4 regions of the Massilia endophytica genome follow, and region 3 is predicted to be linked to each of the others. Evidence: predicted binding sites of a transcription regulator. Region 3 holds the regulator's gene; each other region holds the start of a gene.

Region 1 (4,511 bases), 110 kb from region 3:
CAAGCTGGGAACCGAGGAGCTGGCGGAGCGCCTGCAGGCGCGCGGCTTTTCGGCGGCGGCCATCAACGGCGACATGCAGCAGGCGGCACGCGAGCGCACCATCGGCCAGCTGCGCGAAGGGAAGATCGACATCCTCGTCGCCACCGACGTGGCGGCGCGCGGCCTGGACGTGGAGCGCATCAGCCATGTGGTGAACTACGACGTGCCTTACGACCCGGAGAGCTACACGCACCGCATCGGCCGCACCGGCCGCGCGGGCCGCAGCGGCGAAGCGATTCTCTTCATTACGCCGCGCGAGCGCAACCTCCTGAAACTGATCGAGCGCACCACGCGCCAGCCGGTCAGCGCCATGGAGCTGCCGACCATCAAGGCGGTCAACGACGTGCGCATTGCGAAGTTCAAGGACCAGATCGGCGCGACCCTCGCCGAGGGCGGATTGGAACAGTTCCAGTCCCTGATCGAGGAATTCGAGCGCGAGCGCAACATCCCCGCCATCGAGATCGCCGCCGCACTGGCGAAGATGGCGCGCGGGAACGTGCCTCTCCTGCTGGACAAGAAGCGCGAGACGGGCTGGCACGAGGACGGCAAGCGTCCGGAGAAGGCGGAGCGCACTGAACGCCCGGAGCGCGCCGAGCGCAGCATGCCGAAGAAGGAGCGCGTGCCGCGCGAGTCCGAGCCGGGCATGCAGACCTACCGCATCGAAGTGGGCTACCAGCACGGTGTCAAGCCGGGCAATATCGTGGGGGCGATCGCCAACGAAGGCGGCATCGACTCGAAGTACATCGGCCGCATCGAAATCTACGACGACTTCACGGTGCTGGACATGCCGGACGACCTGAGCGCCGATACCCTGTCCACGCTGGCGGGCATACGCGTGGCAGGCCAGGCGCTGCGCATCAGCCGCGACGGCGAGGCGCCGCCCGCGGCTCCCGCCCCGACGCCGAAAAAGCCCAAGGCGCGCGGCCTGGATGCGGTGGTGGCCGAAGCCGCGCAGGAGGAACAGCCCGCGCCGAAGAAAAAGAAGGAGAAGGCTCCCAAGGGCGAGCTTCGCATGCGGCCCTACCGCGTGGAGGTGGGCAGCAGGCATTCCGCGACGCCGTCGAACCTCGTTGGCGCCATCGCCAACGAGAGCGGCCTGGAAGCGCGCTATATCGGCCGCATCGAGATCTTCGACGACTATTCGATGCTGGAGATGCCGGACGGGATGCCGGACGAGATCTTCAAGCACCTGGGCAAGGTCTGGGTCGGCGGCCAGCAGCTCAAGCTGAGCCTCGCGGACAGCATGCCGCCGGAAACGGCCAAGCATACGCCGCCGAAGAAGCCTGCGCAGGGCAAGGGCAAGAAGAAGTAAGCCTGGCGTAAGGATGCGCACGGCGCCGGTGCGCGGTCCGCACCAGAAGAAGGCCCGGCTGGCGGCGCCATGGCCGCCGCCTCATTCTTGAGCTTGGCTGGCCCGCAATTTGCATGGACGTCTGCATCCATGTCCTGCAAGGCGCCCGATGTTATCGAGAAACGATCTGATCGAGGTTTCAGCGCCGCGGCGCCGGGTCCTGCGCATCCTGTGGATCGACCCTGGCCGCACCGTGGCCTATGTGTTCGACGTCAATGCCGCTGCGGGCGAGGCCGAGCTCGTGCGCCTGCAGGCCCTGCAGGCGGATGTGGAGGAGGGCAGGGCGCGCAGGCTGGACGCCGACCCCTTCCTCGTCATCGTCAACCAGGAGCTCCTGCCCCCCAGGCATATTGCCGTGCGCGAGCGCGCCTGGGCTGTGGTGCAGGCTCTCGCAGGGATGGAACCGGCCATCTACCAGCCGCGCAAGCGCGGCCAGCTGATCGCGGAGTACACGGCGCGGCATGGCATATCGCATCCCACCGTCTACCGCTACTTGCGGCGCTACTGGCAGCGCGGGCAAACCCCCAATGCGCTGCTGCCCGATTACGCGAACTCCGGCGCGCCGGGCAGGACGCGCTCCTGTTCCGAAGGCGTGAAGCGCGGACGGCCGCGCAAGGACGCCGCCTCGCCTGGCGTCAACGTGGACCAGGCGATGCGGCGCATCTTCCGCGTCGCGAGCGCGAGCCATGCCGCCACGGAGCCGCGCTTCTCGCGCCGTGCCGCCTACGAGGCCATGATCCGGGACTTCTTCGGCCTCCGCAGCGTGGACGCCGCAACGCGGCGCGTGCAGCGCGACCCGCCCGGCGGCGACGTGCCCAGCTTCGGCCAGTTCAGCTACTGGCTGGACCAGGATGGATTTCCCGCCCAGCCAGCATTTCCCCTGCCGCTGTCCGCGCAGGCAAGGGTGGCCGCACCCGGCGCGCCCGGCGAAATATTCCATCTGGAAGTGGCATGCGCGGATGTGCAGCTCGTATCGCATGCCGACCGCAGCCTGCTTGCAGGCAGGCCAAACCTGTATGTGGTGAGCGACGCCTTCAGCGGCCTGGTGGCCGGCGTGTATGCCAGCCTGGAGGCGCCGTCATGCCAGCACGCCCTGATGGCCATTGCCAACTGCGCTGCGGACAAGGCAGGCTTCTGCGGGCGCTACGGCCGCAGCATTGATGCGTGCGAGTGGCCGGCCCGGCATCTTCCCGCCGTGCTGCAGGCGGCACCGGAACTGCTGGCGAAGAAGGGAGAAGAGAGCCTGCTCAACAACTTCGGTGTGCGCTGCGTTCCCGCCAGGCCGGCGCCGGGAGCATGGAGGCAAGCGGTGGAGAAGCGCTTCGGTCTGCGCGATGCGGCGGAAGGCCCGCCCGATACCCCCACGCTTGGCCCCCTGGATGCGGCCATCGACATCGGCCAGTTCACGCGCATTGTGATCGACAGCGTGATCGAACATAACCTGGGCCAGCGGGATGGACCTGCGCCGGTGCAGCTCTGGGATTGGGGCCTGCGCCAGCGGGGCTCGCAGCTGCGGCAGTATCCTGAAGAGGTGGTGCGCTGCTGCCTGCTGCCCGTGGCGGAAGCGGCGGTGACCCCCGAAGGCATCTGCCTGCACGGCGCCTATTACAGCTGCGCCCTGGCCGTGGAGCAGCGCTGGTTCGAGCGCGCCCGCAGGCGCGGGCGCTGGCACGTGCGCGTGGCCTATGACGTGGACGATCCCGATACCATCTATCTGCTGGACGCGGCTTCACCGCTGCAGTTCCAGCCCTGCCGCATAAGCCGCCGCAGCCCGCCTGCGCAAGCCTGATTCCTTCATCCCCCCCCAGCAGTCCGCAGCACGCCGCCGGAAGGCCGCGTGCTCTTTTTTTGCATTGCAATGGTGCGCCGCGCCATGCGCCGTTTTTTTCTGGTGAAGAAAAACAAAGTGCATTGAAGTAGGCCTTTCTTCTGCTTGGCTTCTTCGATGACGGCCTGGCCATGAAACATGTTTATTCGGTTGAAAAAAAGAGTGCTTTCGCATCTGCCGTGGCATGCCGATTGCTTTGGTACAGGTAAGCAAGTGGCACTGCCAGGTTTTTCCAATAGAAGATGAGGAAGCAGATGCAAAGTCCAAACACACGGCGCGCATTCCTGCACCGCGCCGCCGCAGTAGGTGGAACAGGGCTCCTGTTGAATACCCTGGATGCGTGGGGAATGGGAATCGCCTCCCGCATCACGGCGCCTCCGCTCCTGAGCGGCAGCGGCAAGGGAAAGTCGGTCGTCATCCTGGGCGCCGGCCTGGCGGGCATGACGGCAGCCTATGAGTTGAACAAGCTCGGTTACCGCGTGCAGCTGCTGGAAGCGCGCCGCTTTGCGGGCGGCCGGTGCCAGACGGCGCGCAAGGGCTTCACGCTGACGGAGCTGGGCGGCGAACCCCAGCGCTGCGAATTCGACGAAGGCCACTATATCAACCACGGGCCATGGCGCATTCCCCTGCACCACCAGTCCACGCTGCATTACACGCGCGAGTTTGCCGTGCCGCTGGAGGTCATGGTGAACGACAACGACCATGCCTTCGTCTATCTCGAGAATGGCGGGCCGCTGTCGCGCCGGCGCCTGCGTCCGGCGCAGATCAAGGCCGACATGCGCGGCCATGTGGCCGAACTGCTTGCCAAATCGGTCCAGGACCATACGCTGGACCGGAAGCTGAGCGAGGACGACCAGCGCCTCCTGCTGGACTATCTCGTGCACGAAGGACAGCTCGACAGCGGGGACCTGCGCTACAAGGGCCGCAGCGGCAGGGGCTACGCCGTCAATCCGGGCGCCGGCATGAATCCCGGGCCTGGCCTGGCGTCGGACCCTTTGGGCTTCCGCGACCTGCTCGCCTCCCACGTGAGCAATGTGTACAGCGCGGTACAGGACTTCCCGATGCAGAACACCATGTTCCAGCCTGTGGGGGGCATGGACGCGATTGCAAAGGCTTTCGAAAAGCGGGTGGGCCGTTTCATCCGCTATCAATCGGAGGTGCAGACCATCCGCCATGGCGAGAACAAGGTCATCGTGGGCTACAAGGACACGGAAAGCGGCAGGCAGCACAGCGCCGTCGCCGACTACTGCCTGTGCGCGATTCCCCTGTCCGTACTGCGCATGATCGATACCG
Region 2 (4,511 bases), 1.1 Mb from region 3:
TCCTCCGCTTCGCGCTGGGCGGTGATATCGGTATTGGTGCCCAGCCAGCGCACCACCTTGCCATCAGCGCCGCGGATCGGCATGGCGCGCGACAGGAACCAGCGGTAGCTGCCGTCCGCGCCGCGCAGCGGGAAGGTGTCTTCCCAGACTACCTGCTTTTCCACAATGGCTTCGCGGTATTTGGCCACCACGCGCTGCACATGGTCGGGATGATGCACCTTCTCCCAGCCGTAGCCCTTCATCTGTTCCAGGGTGGTTCCCGTATAGGCGAACCAGCGGTTGTTGTACCAGAAGATGAAGCCACCGCTGTCGGCCATCCATGCCAGTTGGGGAATGTTCTCGGCCAGGGTGCGGAAGGTCGCTTCGCTTTCCTTCATCGCCTCCTCCGCCAGCTTCTGATCCGTAATGTCGATCACCACGCCCGGCATCCAGGTGGGACTGCCCTGGCGGTCGTGGTGGACTTTGGCGCGCGCGTGGATATAGCGGATTTCCCCGCGCGCGTTGCGCAGGCGGTGCACATGCTGGAAGGGCGAGCCCGTTTCCAGCGCCTTCGCGATTTCGGCCTCCACGGAGGCCACGTCGTCCGGATGGACCTGGCGCAAATAGGCGCTGACCGGGCCGCCGTGCGCCTCCTCCTCGGACACCTGGAACAGGCGGGCGAAATTGCGGTCGGCGTAGATCCTGTCCTGCTTCAGGTCCCAGTTCCAGGTGCCGATTTCGGCCGCTGTCAGCGCGGCCTCCAGACGGTACTGGGCATCGCGCAGTTCCTCCTGGGTCTGCTTCCAGTCATGGATGTCGGTGCTGGTGCCCATCCAGCGCACGATCTCGCCCGCCTCGTTACGCACCGGCAAAGCCCGGCCAAGCACCCACCGGTACTTGCCCGAACGGTGGCACAGGCGGAACTCGGCTTCATAGGGGGCGCCCGTGGCCAGGCTGTGCTGCCAGCGTTTCCAGGCGCCCTCGATATCGTCCGGATGAAACACCTTGGTCCATTCGTCTCCCATCGCCGAATCGGCGGAACGGCCGACGAACTCGTACCACTGCTTGTTGAAGTAATCGTGGAAGCCGTCGGGCAGGGTGGACCAGACGATCTGGGGAATGGCATCGGCAATCTGGCGGAAATGCGCCTCGCTGCTCTCCACCGCCTGCTGCTTGCGCACCTGCTCGGTCACTTCGACCACGCTGTGCAGGATGCAGACCACATCCCCGGCGCGATCCAGCACCGGCGTATTCACGGGATCCCAGTACCGTTCCTCGAATTCTCCGCTCTCCGAGCCGCGCACCGGAATATCGTATTTCTGGACCGGCATCTTGTCGGGCGCCTTGTTGCGCAGCACCCGGCTCAGGGAAGCGCTCAGGTTTCTTACCCCGGTGGCCGCGGGGGCCGCAGGATTGTCCGGGAAGGCCTCGAACAGGCCGCGGTCCAGAAGCATCTCCCGCGTCGCCTTCGTCGCCTGCAGATAGGCCTCATTGACCGCAAGGATGGTGAGATCGGGCCGCAGCAGGAGATAGGGCACTGGTGTCGACTCGAACAGCAGTTCGAAATCCGGCCTCAGCGTATGGGAACGGTTGGAACTATTCATTCACACACATTCCTCCGCGAAAGGATAGCAGGAGCGCTACATTGTGGAATGTATGCGCCGGTCGCCGCGAAAGACGCGTTCCTGTTGGCTGGGGGGACTGACAAATTTCGTCAATCTGTCAGTTTCTGGCGGCGATGTGACAATCCTGGCGCGCCATTTTGACAAATTCTGTCAACGATTGTTATCGAAGCGATCATGTTTTGCCGGTTTTAGGCCCCTAATTGGGCTGGCACGCCGATTGCTCTACCTCAAGTGTGGTACCCAACACCGTGTTCAAAACCTGAGGAGTCGCAAAATGAAATCCATGAAAATGATGAAGCAACAAGCACAAGCCGGCTTTACCCTGATCGAACTGATGATCGTCGTGGCGATTATCGGCATTCTGGCCGCCGTGGCAATCCCCGCCTACTCCGACTACACCATGAAAGCCAAAGCCAGCGAAGTGAACTCGATCACCGCTCCGGCCCGCCTCGCTATCGGCCAGGCCTTCAATGAAGGTACCCTGTCCGCCAGCACCACCAATGCCACCCTGGGTCTGGAAGCTGCTGCCAACATCAAGAGCGCTTACGTGAAGTCCGTGACTGCCGCTGGCACTTCCGACACCGTCGGCACCGTGACCGCCGTCCTGACCGGCAACAGCACCATCGAAGACAAGACCGTGGTCTACAAACTGACCTGCGCTCCCGGCGTTGGCTGCAAAACCACCATCGACGCTACCAGCACCCTGGACGAAAAATACCGTCCGAAGGTCTAAGCACCTGGCATGATCTGAAAATGGCCGCGCAAGCGGCCATTTTCTTTTCCGGGGCTATCCTGCTGGGCACTTGAACCGCGCGTTAGCGGTGGACACCACCCTGCCGGGATATGTTTCCTCCCACACTTCGGGGTCGCCCGGCTCGCTTCCCACGGTATCGGCGCCAACGCCAACATCCACCAGGAACAGGTAAGGCGGCGCCTCCCCCGGCCAGCAGCCGTCGGTACATTTGAGCCGAAAAGTCATTTCGTACTTTTTCGGGACGCGCAGTTCAGCCGACTGGCTATAGCCTGGCTCGAACATCCTTCTGTACAGCCGCTTCTTGCCTTCCGGGCTCAAGTCGAACCACTTGCTGCCATCCTTTTCCCACGGCTCCCAGCCCCCTGCCTTGAATTGCTTCTGCAGATCTTCCAGCACGACTACTGCCTGGTCAAAGGACAGTTTTTCCAGCATGGGTGATGTGGAGACTGTGTCTACCACATTGTGCATGTAGCCTACGAGAGCGAACTTCGTGGGGGGGAGAACAAATCCGTGTTGCGGGTCATTAAAGCAGAGCACCACGGCAGGTTCGGTGACGAAGGTTTCTCCAGACTGAATGTGCAGATCGTTGCTTGGAGCGTTTGAGCGTTCCAGCACTGGATAAGTGGAGGCCTCGACAACTTCTTCAAAAGGCTGGCCAACCCGGAACGCCAGAACGGTCGGCGCCTTGATTGGAACAGAAGCGTATTGCCAAATACCGATCCCGATAGAGGGCACCGCGACCCCAAGCAAGATCGCCACGCTATATCGCTTCACTCTACACCTCCCCCTGCTGCGATCTTGCGCAGTGATTCCTCAACATAGGGCCGCTGTGCGCCTTTCAACAACTCGTCAAAGCGCGCAGCGGCTCTGGCGACGAATTGCATTCGCTCGTCAACCACCCAGAGCTTTGCTCCACGCAGTTTTGGGAAGTACGAGGTCCAGCCATCCTTTGCTTTGCACTGCGCGGAGAGAGTCAACTGAATCTCCAAATACACACCGGATGGGAAGTTCATTGCCCAGGCGAGCTGGTTTTTGGCCAGTGCATCTTGCATGTGAGGATCGTTGTAGAGGATCGCCTGCAAAATGTTCACTTGCTCATGCCAGGCGAGCGCCTTTACTTCTTCCGAGAGATCTCCTTCCTCGATTCGTTTGAATCCTCTTCGGATCTCTTGGAAAGGGACGCCGAACTTCAAATAATTCTTCGCCCTCCATTCAACCTTCGCGGCGATGTTCTGCCGGTTGGGTAAGTAAGCATCCAATTCAGCCAGGCCGCGCTCCATGTAGAAGCGATGAAGCGGGTAGATGTCGAGGAACAAGTGCATGTTCCCGAACCCCAGGCGGTCATGTACGAAGTCCGCGCCGCTCCGGATCATCATCGGCATCGCCTCCATTGCCGCCGCCTCGGCGCTGCTGCCGGCCCAACGCCGGGCAGCTTCGAGTTCTTGCCGGTTCCTTTCCGACAACGTCCGCGCATGCAGCAGGCCGCAGCCAACCTGTTTGGACGCGAACGCTGCCAGCCCTGCCCACTGAAAGCGCTTGTCCGCCAGCCAGAGCTTCGCGTAGGCAGCGTTGATACGGCGGTTCCGTTCATCGATGTCCTCGATGAACCTGCCGTTCACCTTGATCAGGTCTTCGGCTTCCTTCTGGAAGGTCATCCACAAATGTTCGGGCGTCAGCTGAAAGCTGGCGATGCCTTTTTCCACCGTCGCAGCAGGCCCGACAAAATGATGCACCTTGCAGTCCTCGATAGGCTGGAGGTTCTGGCCTACCGCAATGCCGTGGTACTTGTGCTTGGGGAAGTAGGAGTTGGACATGGCATGCTTCCCATCGCCTCATGCCGCATCCGTCTCTTCGACGTACCACCTGATGAAGGACGCCCGCTCTTTGGCCGTCAGCGGCCGTGTCGCACCATGATGGTCTGTCGTCCCGTCGATGACCTTGTCCGCGAGCTCCAGGCGGTAGCGGCAATGTTTGAAAGGCTGTTCGGTGTCGCGGTCCAGCAGAAGGAGGGGAATGGCGTCGGTGGTGGGGATGCTGCTGCCAGCGGCATTGAGGTTTGCCGCTGTCTCGGCAGCCGCAGCTCGTGCCGCCGCTATCGTGTGCGAATTGGCCTCGATGGTCTGGTATGAGAAGCCCTGGTTGGCGATGAGACG
Region 3 (4,511 bases):
AGAAGAGCTACGGCAAGCGCCAGGTGGTGCATGACGTGTCGCTGCAGGTGGAATGCGGGGAAGTGGTAGGCCTGCTGGGACCGAACGGCGCGGGCAAGACCACCTCCTTCTACATGATCGTGGGCCTCGTGCCTTCGGACGCGGGCACCATCGACATCAGCGGCACGGACATCTCCAACCTGGCCATCCACCAGCGCGCCACCATGGGGCTTTCCTATCTCCCGCAGGAAGCTTCCGTGTTCCGCAAGCTCACGGTGGAAGAGAATATCCGCGCCGTGCTGGAGATCCAGAAGGTGGACGGCAAGGCCCTGACCAAGGCGCAGATCGACGAGCGCCTGGACACGCTGCTGGCGGACCTGCAGATCGAGAAGCTGCGCGAGAATCCGGCCCTGTCGCTGTCAGGCGGCGAGCGCCGCCGCGTGGAAATTGCGCGCGCCCTCGCCACCAATCCGCGTTTCGTGCTGCTGGACGAGCCTTTCGCTGGCGTGGACCCGATTGCGGTCATAGAGATTCAACGGATTGTGCGCTTCCTCAAGGAGCGCGGCATTGGCGTACTGATTACCGACCACAATGTGCGCGAAACGCTTGGCATCTGCGATCGCGCCTATATCATTAACCAGGGCAGCGTGCTGGCTTCCGGCCGCCCCGATGACATCATCGCCGACGAATCCGTACGCCGAGTCTATCTCGGCGAGCATTTCCGCATGTAAGGCCATGAAACAATCCCTGCAACTGCGAACGTCGCAGCATCTTGCGTTGACGCCGCAATTGCAGCAGTCCATCCGGCTGCTGCAATTGTCCACGCTTGAGCTGCATCAGGAGCTGGAGCAGCTGCTAACCGAAAACCCCCTGCTCGAACGTCTGGACGACCCGCTGGACCGCAGCGTGCGCCTTCTCGCCGACGGCGCCATCGGCCAGAGCGCGCCGGCGGCCACGCCAGCCGAAGGACCGCCCGGCGAGAACGGGCCGCAGGCCGAGGCCGCGCCTGCGGAAGCCGAACCCTACGAAGGCGACAGCGTGGCCGAGGGCGACAGCGACTGGTCGGGTTCGGGCAGCGGCAAGGCCCCGGACGACGAGGACGCGCGCCCGCAGCTGGAAGCGAGCCACCACAGCCTGCGCGACCATCTGCTGGAGCAGATGCGCGTCACCGTGCAGGAGCCGCGCGACCGGGCGCTGATGGAACTCATCATCGATGCGCTGGACGACAACGGCTATCTTGAAGAAAGCCTCGAGGAAATCCACGCGCGCATTCCGGAAGAGGCGGATGTGGAGCTGGAGGAGCTGCAGACGGCGCTCACGCTGCTGCAAAGCTTCGACCCCGTGGGCGTGGGCGCGCGCAACGCGTCCGAATGCCTCGCCATCCAGATCAGGCGCATGCCGCACATTCCACTGGTCACGCGCCGCATGGCCTTGTGCATCGTGGAAAAACACCTCACCTGGTTCGCCCAGCGCGACTTCAACAAGCTGAAGAAAGCGCTCGATTGCGACGAGGAAGATCTGCGCGAAGCCCAGGCCGTGATCCGCCGCTGCAACCCGCATCCGGGCGCCGCCTTCGCGCAGGATGCGTCAGACTATGTCGTGCCGGACGTGATCGTGAAGAAGGGCCGCAACGGCTGGGTCGTCACGCTGAACAACGACGTGATGCCGCGCCTGCGCGTCAATGCGCTGTATGCCAGTTTGCTCAAGCAGGGCAAGGGCGAAACGCAGATGAATGCGCAGCTGCAGGAGGCCAAGTGGCTCATCAAGAACATGCGCCAGCGGTTTGACACAATTTTGCGCGTTGCACAAGCAATCGTGGAGCGGCAGAAGAACTTTTTCTCGCACGGCGCCGTCGCCATGAGACCCCTTGTGTTGCGCGAAATTGCTGATACACTGGGTTTACACGAGAGTACTATTTCTCGCGTAACAACTCAGAAATACATGCTCACCCCACATGGGATGTTTGAGTTGAAATATTTCTTTGGTAGCCACGTCGCGACTGAAGCTGGGGGTGAAGCTTCCTCGACCGCGATCCGTGCGCTGATTGTGCAATTCACAGGAGCAGAAGACCCGAAAAATCCCTTATCCGACAGTAAGATTGCGGACATGCTAGGAGAACAGGGCATGGTGATTGCGCGACGTACTGTTGCCAAGTATCGCGAAGCCTTGAAGATCCCTCCCGTCAGCCTCCGCAAGTCCTTGTAGTGCATGGGCTCCCCGTGAGCCTTGTAGAGCGACATCATCTTTTAGGAGTGTGTATGAATCTCACCATCAGTGGACATCATCTCGAAGTGACCCCCGCGATTCGCGAATACGTCCAAAACAAGCTGGAGCGCGTGAGACGCCATTTCGATCAAGTGATCGACATTGCTGTCATCCTGAGTGTAGATAACCTCACCGAGAAAGAAAAACGCCAGAAAGCCGAAATCAACCTGCGCATGTCGGGCAAGACCGTGTATGTGGAGAGTTTGGCGCAAGACCTGTATGCCGCGATCGACACCCTGATCGACAAACTGGACCGGCAGGTCATGAAATACAAAGACAAAGTCCAGAACCACAACCATGATGCGATAAAGCATCGCGCCGAGACCTTGGAATCTCCGGCCAGCGCCGCATAAAACAGCGGCATCACCAAACAAGGGCGCACAGGCGCCCTTTTTTGTGCCCCTTCATTCCGCCACTGCCGCAGCAATCGTTTCGCGCAGCCACTTGTGCGCCGGGTCGCGGTGCACGCGCTCGTGCCACAGCATGGCCATTTCGTAGCCGCGAATCGGCACTGGCGCCTCCAGCTGCTGCAGTTCCGGCGCGTCGCGCAGCAGGCGCGAGGGCAGCATCGCCACCAGGTCGGTGGAGGCAAGCACCGAACGCAGGAAGAGAAAATGCGGCACCGACAGCACCACGCGGCGCGTGGCGCCAGCCGCCGCCAGCGCCTCGTCGCTCACGCCCGAGAAACTGCCGCCGCCGGGGGACACGATGGCGTGTTCCAGCGCGCAGAACTGCGCCAGCGTCGGCGCCTTCTTCAGTTTCGGATGCCCCTTGCGCGCCACCAGCACATAGCGCTCCGTGAACAGGGCCCTCCTGCGCAGTCCGGGCGGCGCCTCCTCGCTCGTGTGCAGGGCCAGGTCGATGTCGCCCTGTTCCGCCTGCCTGGCGATGCGGCTGGTCACCACGGGAAGGACCGCCAGCCGCGTGCCGGGCGCCTGCTGCCTCAGGCGGGGCAGGGCGGGCAGCAGAACCGCCGATTCGCCATAGTCCGCCGCCGCCACGCGCCAGGTATTGGCCGCTTCGGCGGGGGCGAAGTCTCCGGCCGGGCCCAGGGCCTGCTCCAGCCCCTGCAGGGCCAGGCGCAGCGGCTCGCGCAGCTCCTCCGCGCGCGCCGTGGGCTGCATGCCGCGCGGACCGGGCAGGAGCAGCGGGTCGCCGAAAATGTCGCGCAGCTTGGCGAGGTGCACGCTCACGGAGGGCTGGGACAGGTGCAGGCGCTGCGCCGCCCTCGTCACGTTGTGCTCGCTCAGCAGCACGTCCAGTGTCACAAGCAGGTTCAGATCGATGCCGCGCAGATTAATCACAGTAATACCTGGAATTCTATTAATTCATTTCCACTATACCTGAGAAATTCGTAAGCTGCCTTCTCCTTATTGTGAAAGCTCAGCCATGAATATCCTGCTCATCTACGCTCATCCCGAACCAACTTCGCTCAACGCCGCGCTTCGCGACTTCACCGTCGGCCGCCTTCAGGCCGCGGGCCATACCGTGGTGGTGTCCGACCTGTATGCCATGGAATGGAAAGCCCGGCTGGACGCGGCCGACACGCTGGCCCACGAGCCCGGCCAGCCGTTCAAGCCCACCACCGCCTCGAAGCATGCCTTCGAAAACGGCCTGCAAAGCGCAGACATCGCCGCCGAACAGGCGAAGCTGCTCGCGGCGGACGTGGTGCTCTTCCAGTTTCCGCTGTGGTGGTTCTCCATGCCCGCCATCATGAAAGGCTGGTTCGAGCGCGTGTACGCCTATGGACTGGCCTACGGCGTGGGGGAGCATTCCGACCGCCACTGGGGCGACCGCTACGGCGAGGGCAGCTTTGCGGGCAAGCGCGCCATGCTGATCGTGACCACCGGCGGCTGGGAATCCCATTACGGACCGCGCGGCATCAATGGCCCCATCGAAGACATCCTCTTCCCCATCCACCATGGCATGCTCCACTACCCGGGCTTCGACGTGCTGCCGCCCTTCGTGCAATACCGCGTGGAACGCATGGGCGAGGAACGCTTTGCCGCCATCTGCGAACAGCTGGGCCAACGGCTCGATACGCTCGCAGATACGCCGCCCATTCCCTTCCGCAAGCAGAACTTCGGCGACTACCTCATCCCCTCCCTGGAGCTGCACCCCGACCTCGCGCCAGGCGCCGCAGGCTTCGCCGTCCACGTCGCATAGTCGCCGCAGCAACGTTACAATGGGCGATCTTAACTATTCGGCATTAGGCGATGAGCGAATTCGTCCAGACTCATGTAACGAACGGCGCGGGCATCATTACG
Region 4 (4,511 bases), 2.1 Mb from region 3:
GTCGTCCAGCACGCGTTCGTCGCCCAGCAGGCTGCGCCAGGCCCGCAGGGCTTCGGCGGCCGCCATCTCAGTCCCTTCCCTGGATCAGGCGGGTGGTGATGCCGGGCTCGTCCCTCAAGGGAAAGAAATAGGGATAGAAGGAACGTTCGTTGCCCTGGCTCTCCATCTGGCCTCCGTATTTGCGGATCTGCTCGCCCATATGGTTCAGGTCCAGGCGCAGCAGCACGGCCGGGGCGCCGACCCGGGTGCACTGGCGCTGGCCGCCGAAGTCCTGGAAGCCCAGCATGCGCTTGTAGAAGGCGACGTGGCGCGGATTGACCTCGATGACGTAGTCGGTATAGCCGTGGATGTTGTGGGCGTAGATGTAGGAAATGTGGATGAGGGCAGCGAACACGCGCTTGGTGACGTCCTTGTCGATCGCCAGCCGGGACGGTTCGCACAGGCGGCGGCCCTGGGCCCGCAGTTCGTCCAGCTTGTCCCGGTAGTTCTCGTCCGCCGGCAGGCCCAGCTGCGGGTCGTCCAGGCAGAGCGACATGGTCCCGACGGTGACTCCGGCGGTTTCCGCATACAGCGTAATGCGGTTCATGACGTGGCTCGTATCGGCTTCGACATCGTAGCCACGCCATCCGTACATTTTCCTCAGGAGCAGGCTGGCGGCTTCGCGCCTGCCTTCGTTGCTGGCCATCCGTATATGGAAGACCTGCGTATCGATCGGGTGGGTATGGGAGTCGGTTTCAGGTGCTTCACGAATAACCAGGTCCCGCAGAGCTCCGGCTGCTTCAAAGGAAATGATGGCGTCGTCGAATGGCTGCACGTTTTCTCCTTGCTGTGGTTGGTGTATGCAGATTCGACCCCTATGGCTGAGTGAAGTTCCGCAAATGTCGGAGTTTTTGTCATTTCTCAGGCCGGGCCCGGCCGCGTTTTGGCAAGGCATTGATTTCAAAGCAGTTTTTTTTGATGGCACATTTGCTGCTCAAAAGAGGCCATCGGCGCCAAACCGGTGACCGAAAATCCTCTTTTGGGAGTAAGCCATGAACCTCATCAAGAAAAGCCTGATGGTCACGGCGGCTGCCGCCGCCATGGGGCTGGCGGCCATGGGCAGCGCCCGGGCTGACACTTTCGCCTCCGCCATTCTGGACATCAACAACTTCCGCCTCCTGCATTCCAGCGGCGTTGCCTTCAGCACTGCGGACTTTTCCACCCTGCAAGGCACCAACGATGCCCATGCCACGGCCGGGTTGAACGGCGTGTTCTCGAACGGCGCCTCGTCGCTGGGCATCCTGAGCGGCACCACCCCCGATGTGGCCCACCAATGCGTCGGCGCCTGCTTCCCGCTGGCCGAGAATAACTTCACCCCCTTCGCCAGCCCGCCCCCGTCCCCGGGCAACTTCGGCTATGCCGACCAGCGCCTGACCGGCTCCTCGATCTCGATCGGCGGCGGCCCAGTTGGCGCCCACGCCCAAACCCGCGCCGATGCCGCGACGCTGATGAACATGCAGGATGCCTCGGGCAACTCGGACGTGGGCACCTCGACCACTTTCCAGTTCGCGCTGGGTGCCTCGGACACCATGACGATCGCCTTCGATGCCACGCCCTTTACCCAGGCCTGGGTGTCGGCCGGCGCCGGCCAGACCTCGAACGCGAATGCCCGCCTGTCCTGGAGCATCAACATCGTGGACCTGAGCACCGGCCTGTCCGTCTTCAGCTTTGCACCGGACGAGCTGAATGGCTTGAGCGTGGTCAGCCGTACTGACGCTGCGCCCGGCACCACCGAGTACAACGCCGCCCTGACCATGTTCTCCTTCTCGGAAGTGACGCCGCTGCTGTCGGCCGGCACCACCTACCAGATCACGATCCAGCACAACACGCTGGCCAATGCCCTGCAGCAGGAAGTGCCTGAACCGGGCACCCTGGCCATCGTGGCAGCCGGCCTGCTGAGCATGTCGCTGGTCAGCCGCCGCCGTAAAACCTGAACCGGTCCTCTCCCGTCGTCACTTTGCGGCGTGCCGTCACTCGCTCGACGGTACGCCGTTTTTTTCTCCGCCCGCGCGGCCGTAACTGTCGGCATTCTTTCCATCCGTTCAGGCGGGGCTGGCATGACCTGCGCAAGTCTTTGATTATTTGATGATTTTTCTCTGGCATGTTTGCTGCTTCATACGAAGCATCGGCACTGACCGGTGTCCGACAACTCTTTGGGGAGTACGCCATGCACCCGATCAAAAAATGCCTGATGGTCGCGGCGGCCGCCGCCCTGGGGCTGGCCGTCGTGGGCAGCGCCCGGGCCGACACCTTTGCCTCCGCCATTCTGGACATCAACAACTTCCGCCTCCTGCATTCGAACGGCACGGCCTTCAGCACCAGCAACTTCGCGGCCCTGCAGGGCACGAACGACGCCCATGCCACCGCCGCCCTGAACGGCGTGTTCTCGAACGGCTCCTCCTCGCTGGGTATTCTGGCCGGAGCACCGGACGTCGCCCGCCAGTGTGTGGGCACCCCCTGCTTCCCGCTGCCCAGCAACAACTTCACGCCCTTTGCGAGCCCGCCTCCGGCTCCGGGCAACTTCGGCTATGCCGACCAGCGCCTGCAAGGCTCGTCGATCTCCATCAACGGCGCCCCCGCCGGGGCCCACGCCCAGACCCGGGCGGACGCGGCGACCCAGATGAACATGCAGGACGCGTCCGGCAACTCGGACGTGGGCACGTCGACCACCTTCCGTTTTGCGCTGGGCGCGTCGGACACCATGACGGTCGCCTTCAACGCCACGCCCTATACCCAGGCCTGGGTGTCGGCTGGCGCGGGCCAGAGCTCGAACGCCAATGCCCGCCTGTCCTGGAGCATCAACATTGTGAACCTGAGCACCGGACTGTCCGTCTTCAGCTTCGCCCCGGCCGAACTGAACGGCTTGAGCGTGGTCAGCCGTACCGACGCTGCGCCCGGCACCACCTCGTACAACGCGGCCCTGACCACCTTCTCCTTCTCGCAGGTGACGCCGTTGCTGACTGCCGGCACCACTTACCAGATCACCATCCAGCACAACACCCTGGCCAATGCCCGGCAACAGGAAGTGCCTGAACCGGGCACCCTGGCGATTGTGGCGGCAGGTTTGCTGGGCATGCGGCTGGCGAGCCGCCGCTCTTTGATCTGCCACAAGGCCCTTGCGGGTTAGCGTGGAACCAAACGAGCCGATCCATATAATCGGCTCAGATGCACCACACGGAAGCAGAGAGGCCGGAAATGGAAGACATCGTCAAGCAGGTACTCTCCAGCCTGAAAGGCATCTGGCAGTACCGTTGGTATGCGGTGGTGGTGATGTGGCTGGTGGCCACCCTGGGCTGGATCAAGGTGCTGCTGCTGCCGGACGACTACCAGACCACCGCCCGCGTCTTTGTGGACACGCAGAGCATCCTCAAGCCTCTGCTGTCGGGCATGACCTCCGTGCCCAATATCGAGCAGCAGGTGGCCATCATGAGCCGCACCCTGCTGAGCCGCCCGAACCTGGAGCGCGTAATGCGCATGGTGGACATGGACGTGGCCGCCACGACGCCGCGCGAGCACGAGCAGGCGGTCGACGAGCTGATGCAGAAGATCCGCATCGGCGGCACGGCCAATTACGACATCTACACCATCAGCTACAGCCACAACAACCCCACCATGGTGCGCGACGTGGTGCAGGCCCTGCTCACCATCTTCGTGGAGGGCAGCTTCAAGGGCAAGCGCGGCGATTCCGAGAAGGCCGTGCAGTTCATCGACGAGCAGATCAAGACCTACGAGGAAAAGCTGCTGCAGGCCGAGAACACGGTGAAGGAGTTCAAGCTCAAGAACAATTTCCTGCTCCCGCGCCAGGGCATCGACTACGGCTCCCAGGTGCTCATTTCGAGCGACGCCCTGAACAACGCCCGGCTGGAGCTGCGCGAACTGGAGCAGGCGCGCGCGGCCATCAACGCCCAGATCAGCGGCGACGAGCCGATCCTGGGCGGGGAGGCGGGCCCGGCCGCCATCGACAACCCCGAGCTCGACGGCCGCATCTCGGCCCTGAACAAGAACCTGGACGCCCTGCTGCTGCAGTACACCGAGCAGCACCCCGACATCATCTCTACCCGGCGCCTGATCGCCATCCTGGAGGAGCGCAAGGTGCAGGAGGCCAAGACCAGGGCCGCCAACCCCGACCCGGGCAGGAATTACAGCCCCATGCTGCAGCAGCTCAAGGTGGCGCTGGCCGAGGCGGACGCCAAGGTGGCCGCCGCCCGCGCCCGCGTGGCCGAGCTGGGCGACCGCCACGCCCGCCTGCTGGCCCAGAGCCAGGCCGTGCCGGAGATCGAATCCCAGCTGGCGCAACTCAACCGCGACTACGAGATCAACAAGGAAAACTACGAAAAGCTGATCAGCAAGCGCGAGGCGGCCAAACTCTCGGGTGACCTCTCTTCCACCACGGAAATGATGAGTTTCAAGATCATCGATCCGCCTACGGTCCCACTGCGCCCCATCGGTCCCAACCGGCCCCTGCTGTTCAG

The links. The regulator sigma-54, encoded in region 3, starts transcription at its own class of promoters, with help from an activator protein. The targets are predictions, from matches to a motif close to TGGCANGNAANCTGCTTT.
Region 1: the regulator sigma-54 is predicted to act here: its motif matches at 3,399-3,416, upstream of LSQ66_RS24575 (flavin monoamine oxidase family protein).
Region 2: the regulator sigma-54 is predicted to act here: its motif matches at 1,811-1,828, upstream of LSQ66_RS18870 (pilin).
Region 4: the regulator sigma-54 is predicted to act here: its motif matches at 959-976, upstream of LSQ66_RS08885 (EDSAP-1 family PEP-CTERM protein).

The regions. Positions count from the first base shown of each region.
Region 1 is NZ_CP088952.1:5,367,313-5,371,823, forward strand. It holds gene LSQ66_RS24560 (DEAD/DEAH box helicase) at 1-1,351, shown strand, start outside; gene LSQ66_RS24565 (Mu transposase C-terminal domain-containing protein) at 1,500-3,179, shown strand; gene LSQ66_RS24570 (hypothetical protein) at 3,185-3,358, opposite strand; gene LSQ66_RS24575 (flavin monoamine oxidase family protein) at 3,566-4,511, shown strand, end outside.
Region 2 is NZ_CP088952.1:4,113,097-4,117,607, reverse strand. It holds gene LSQ66_RS18880 (PAS domain-containing hybrid sensor histidine kinase/response regulator) at 1-1,583, opposite strand, end outside; gene LSQ66_RS18870 (pilin) at 1,879-2,337, shown strand; gene LSQ66_RS18865 (hypothetical protein) at 2,392-3,132, opposite strand; gene LSQ66_RS18860 (DUF2515 family protein) at 3,129-4,172, opposite strand; gene LSQ66_RS18855 (PAAR domain-containing protein) at 4,191-4,511, opposite strand, start outside.
Region 3 is NZ_CP088952.1:5,253,459-5,257,969, forward strand. It holds gene lptB (LPS export ABC transporter ATP-binding protein) at 1-710, shown strand, start outside; gene LSQ66_RS24100 (RNA polymerase factor sigma-54) at 715-2,184, shown strand; gene hpf (ribosome hibernation-promoting factor, HPF/YfiA family) at 2,238-2,597, shown strand; gene LSQ66_RS24110 (LysR family transcriptional regulator) at 2,649-3,548, opposite strand; gene LSQ66_RS24115 (NAD(P)H-dependent oxidoreductase) at 3,634-4,410, shown strand; gene LSQ66_RS24120 (enoyl-CoA hydratase/isomerase family protein) at 4,461-4,511, shown strand, end outside.
Region 4 is NZ_CP088952.1:1,971,020-1,975,530, reverse strand. It holds gene LSQ66_RS08895 (FAD-binding oxidoreductase) at 1-66, opposite strand, end outside; gene LSQ66_RS08890 (N-acyl amino acid synthase FeeM domain-containing protein) at 68-814, opposite strand; gene LSQ66_RS08885 (EDSAP-1 family PEP-CTERM protein) at 1,032-1,973, shown strand; gene LSQ66_RS08880 (EDSAP-1 family PEP-CTERM protein) at 2,207-3,166, shown strand; gene LSQ66_RS08875 (XrtA system polysaccharide chain length determinant) at 3,235-4,511, shown strand, end outside.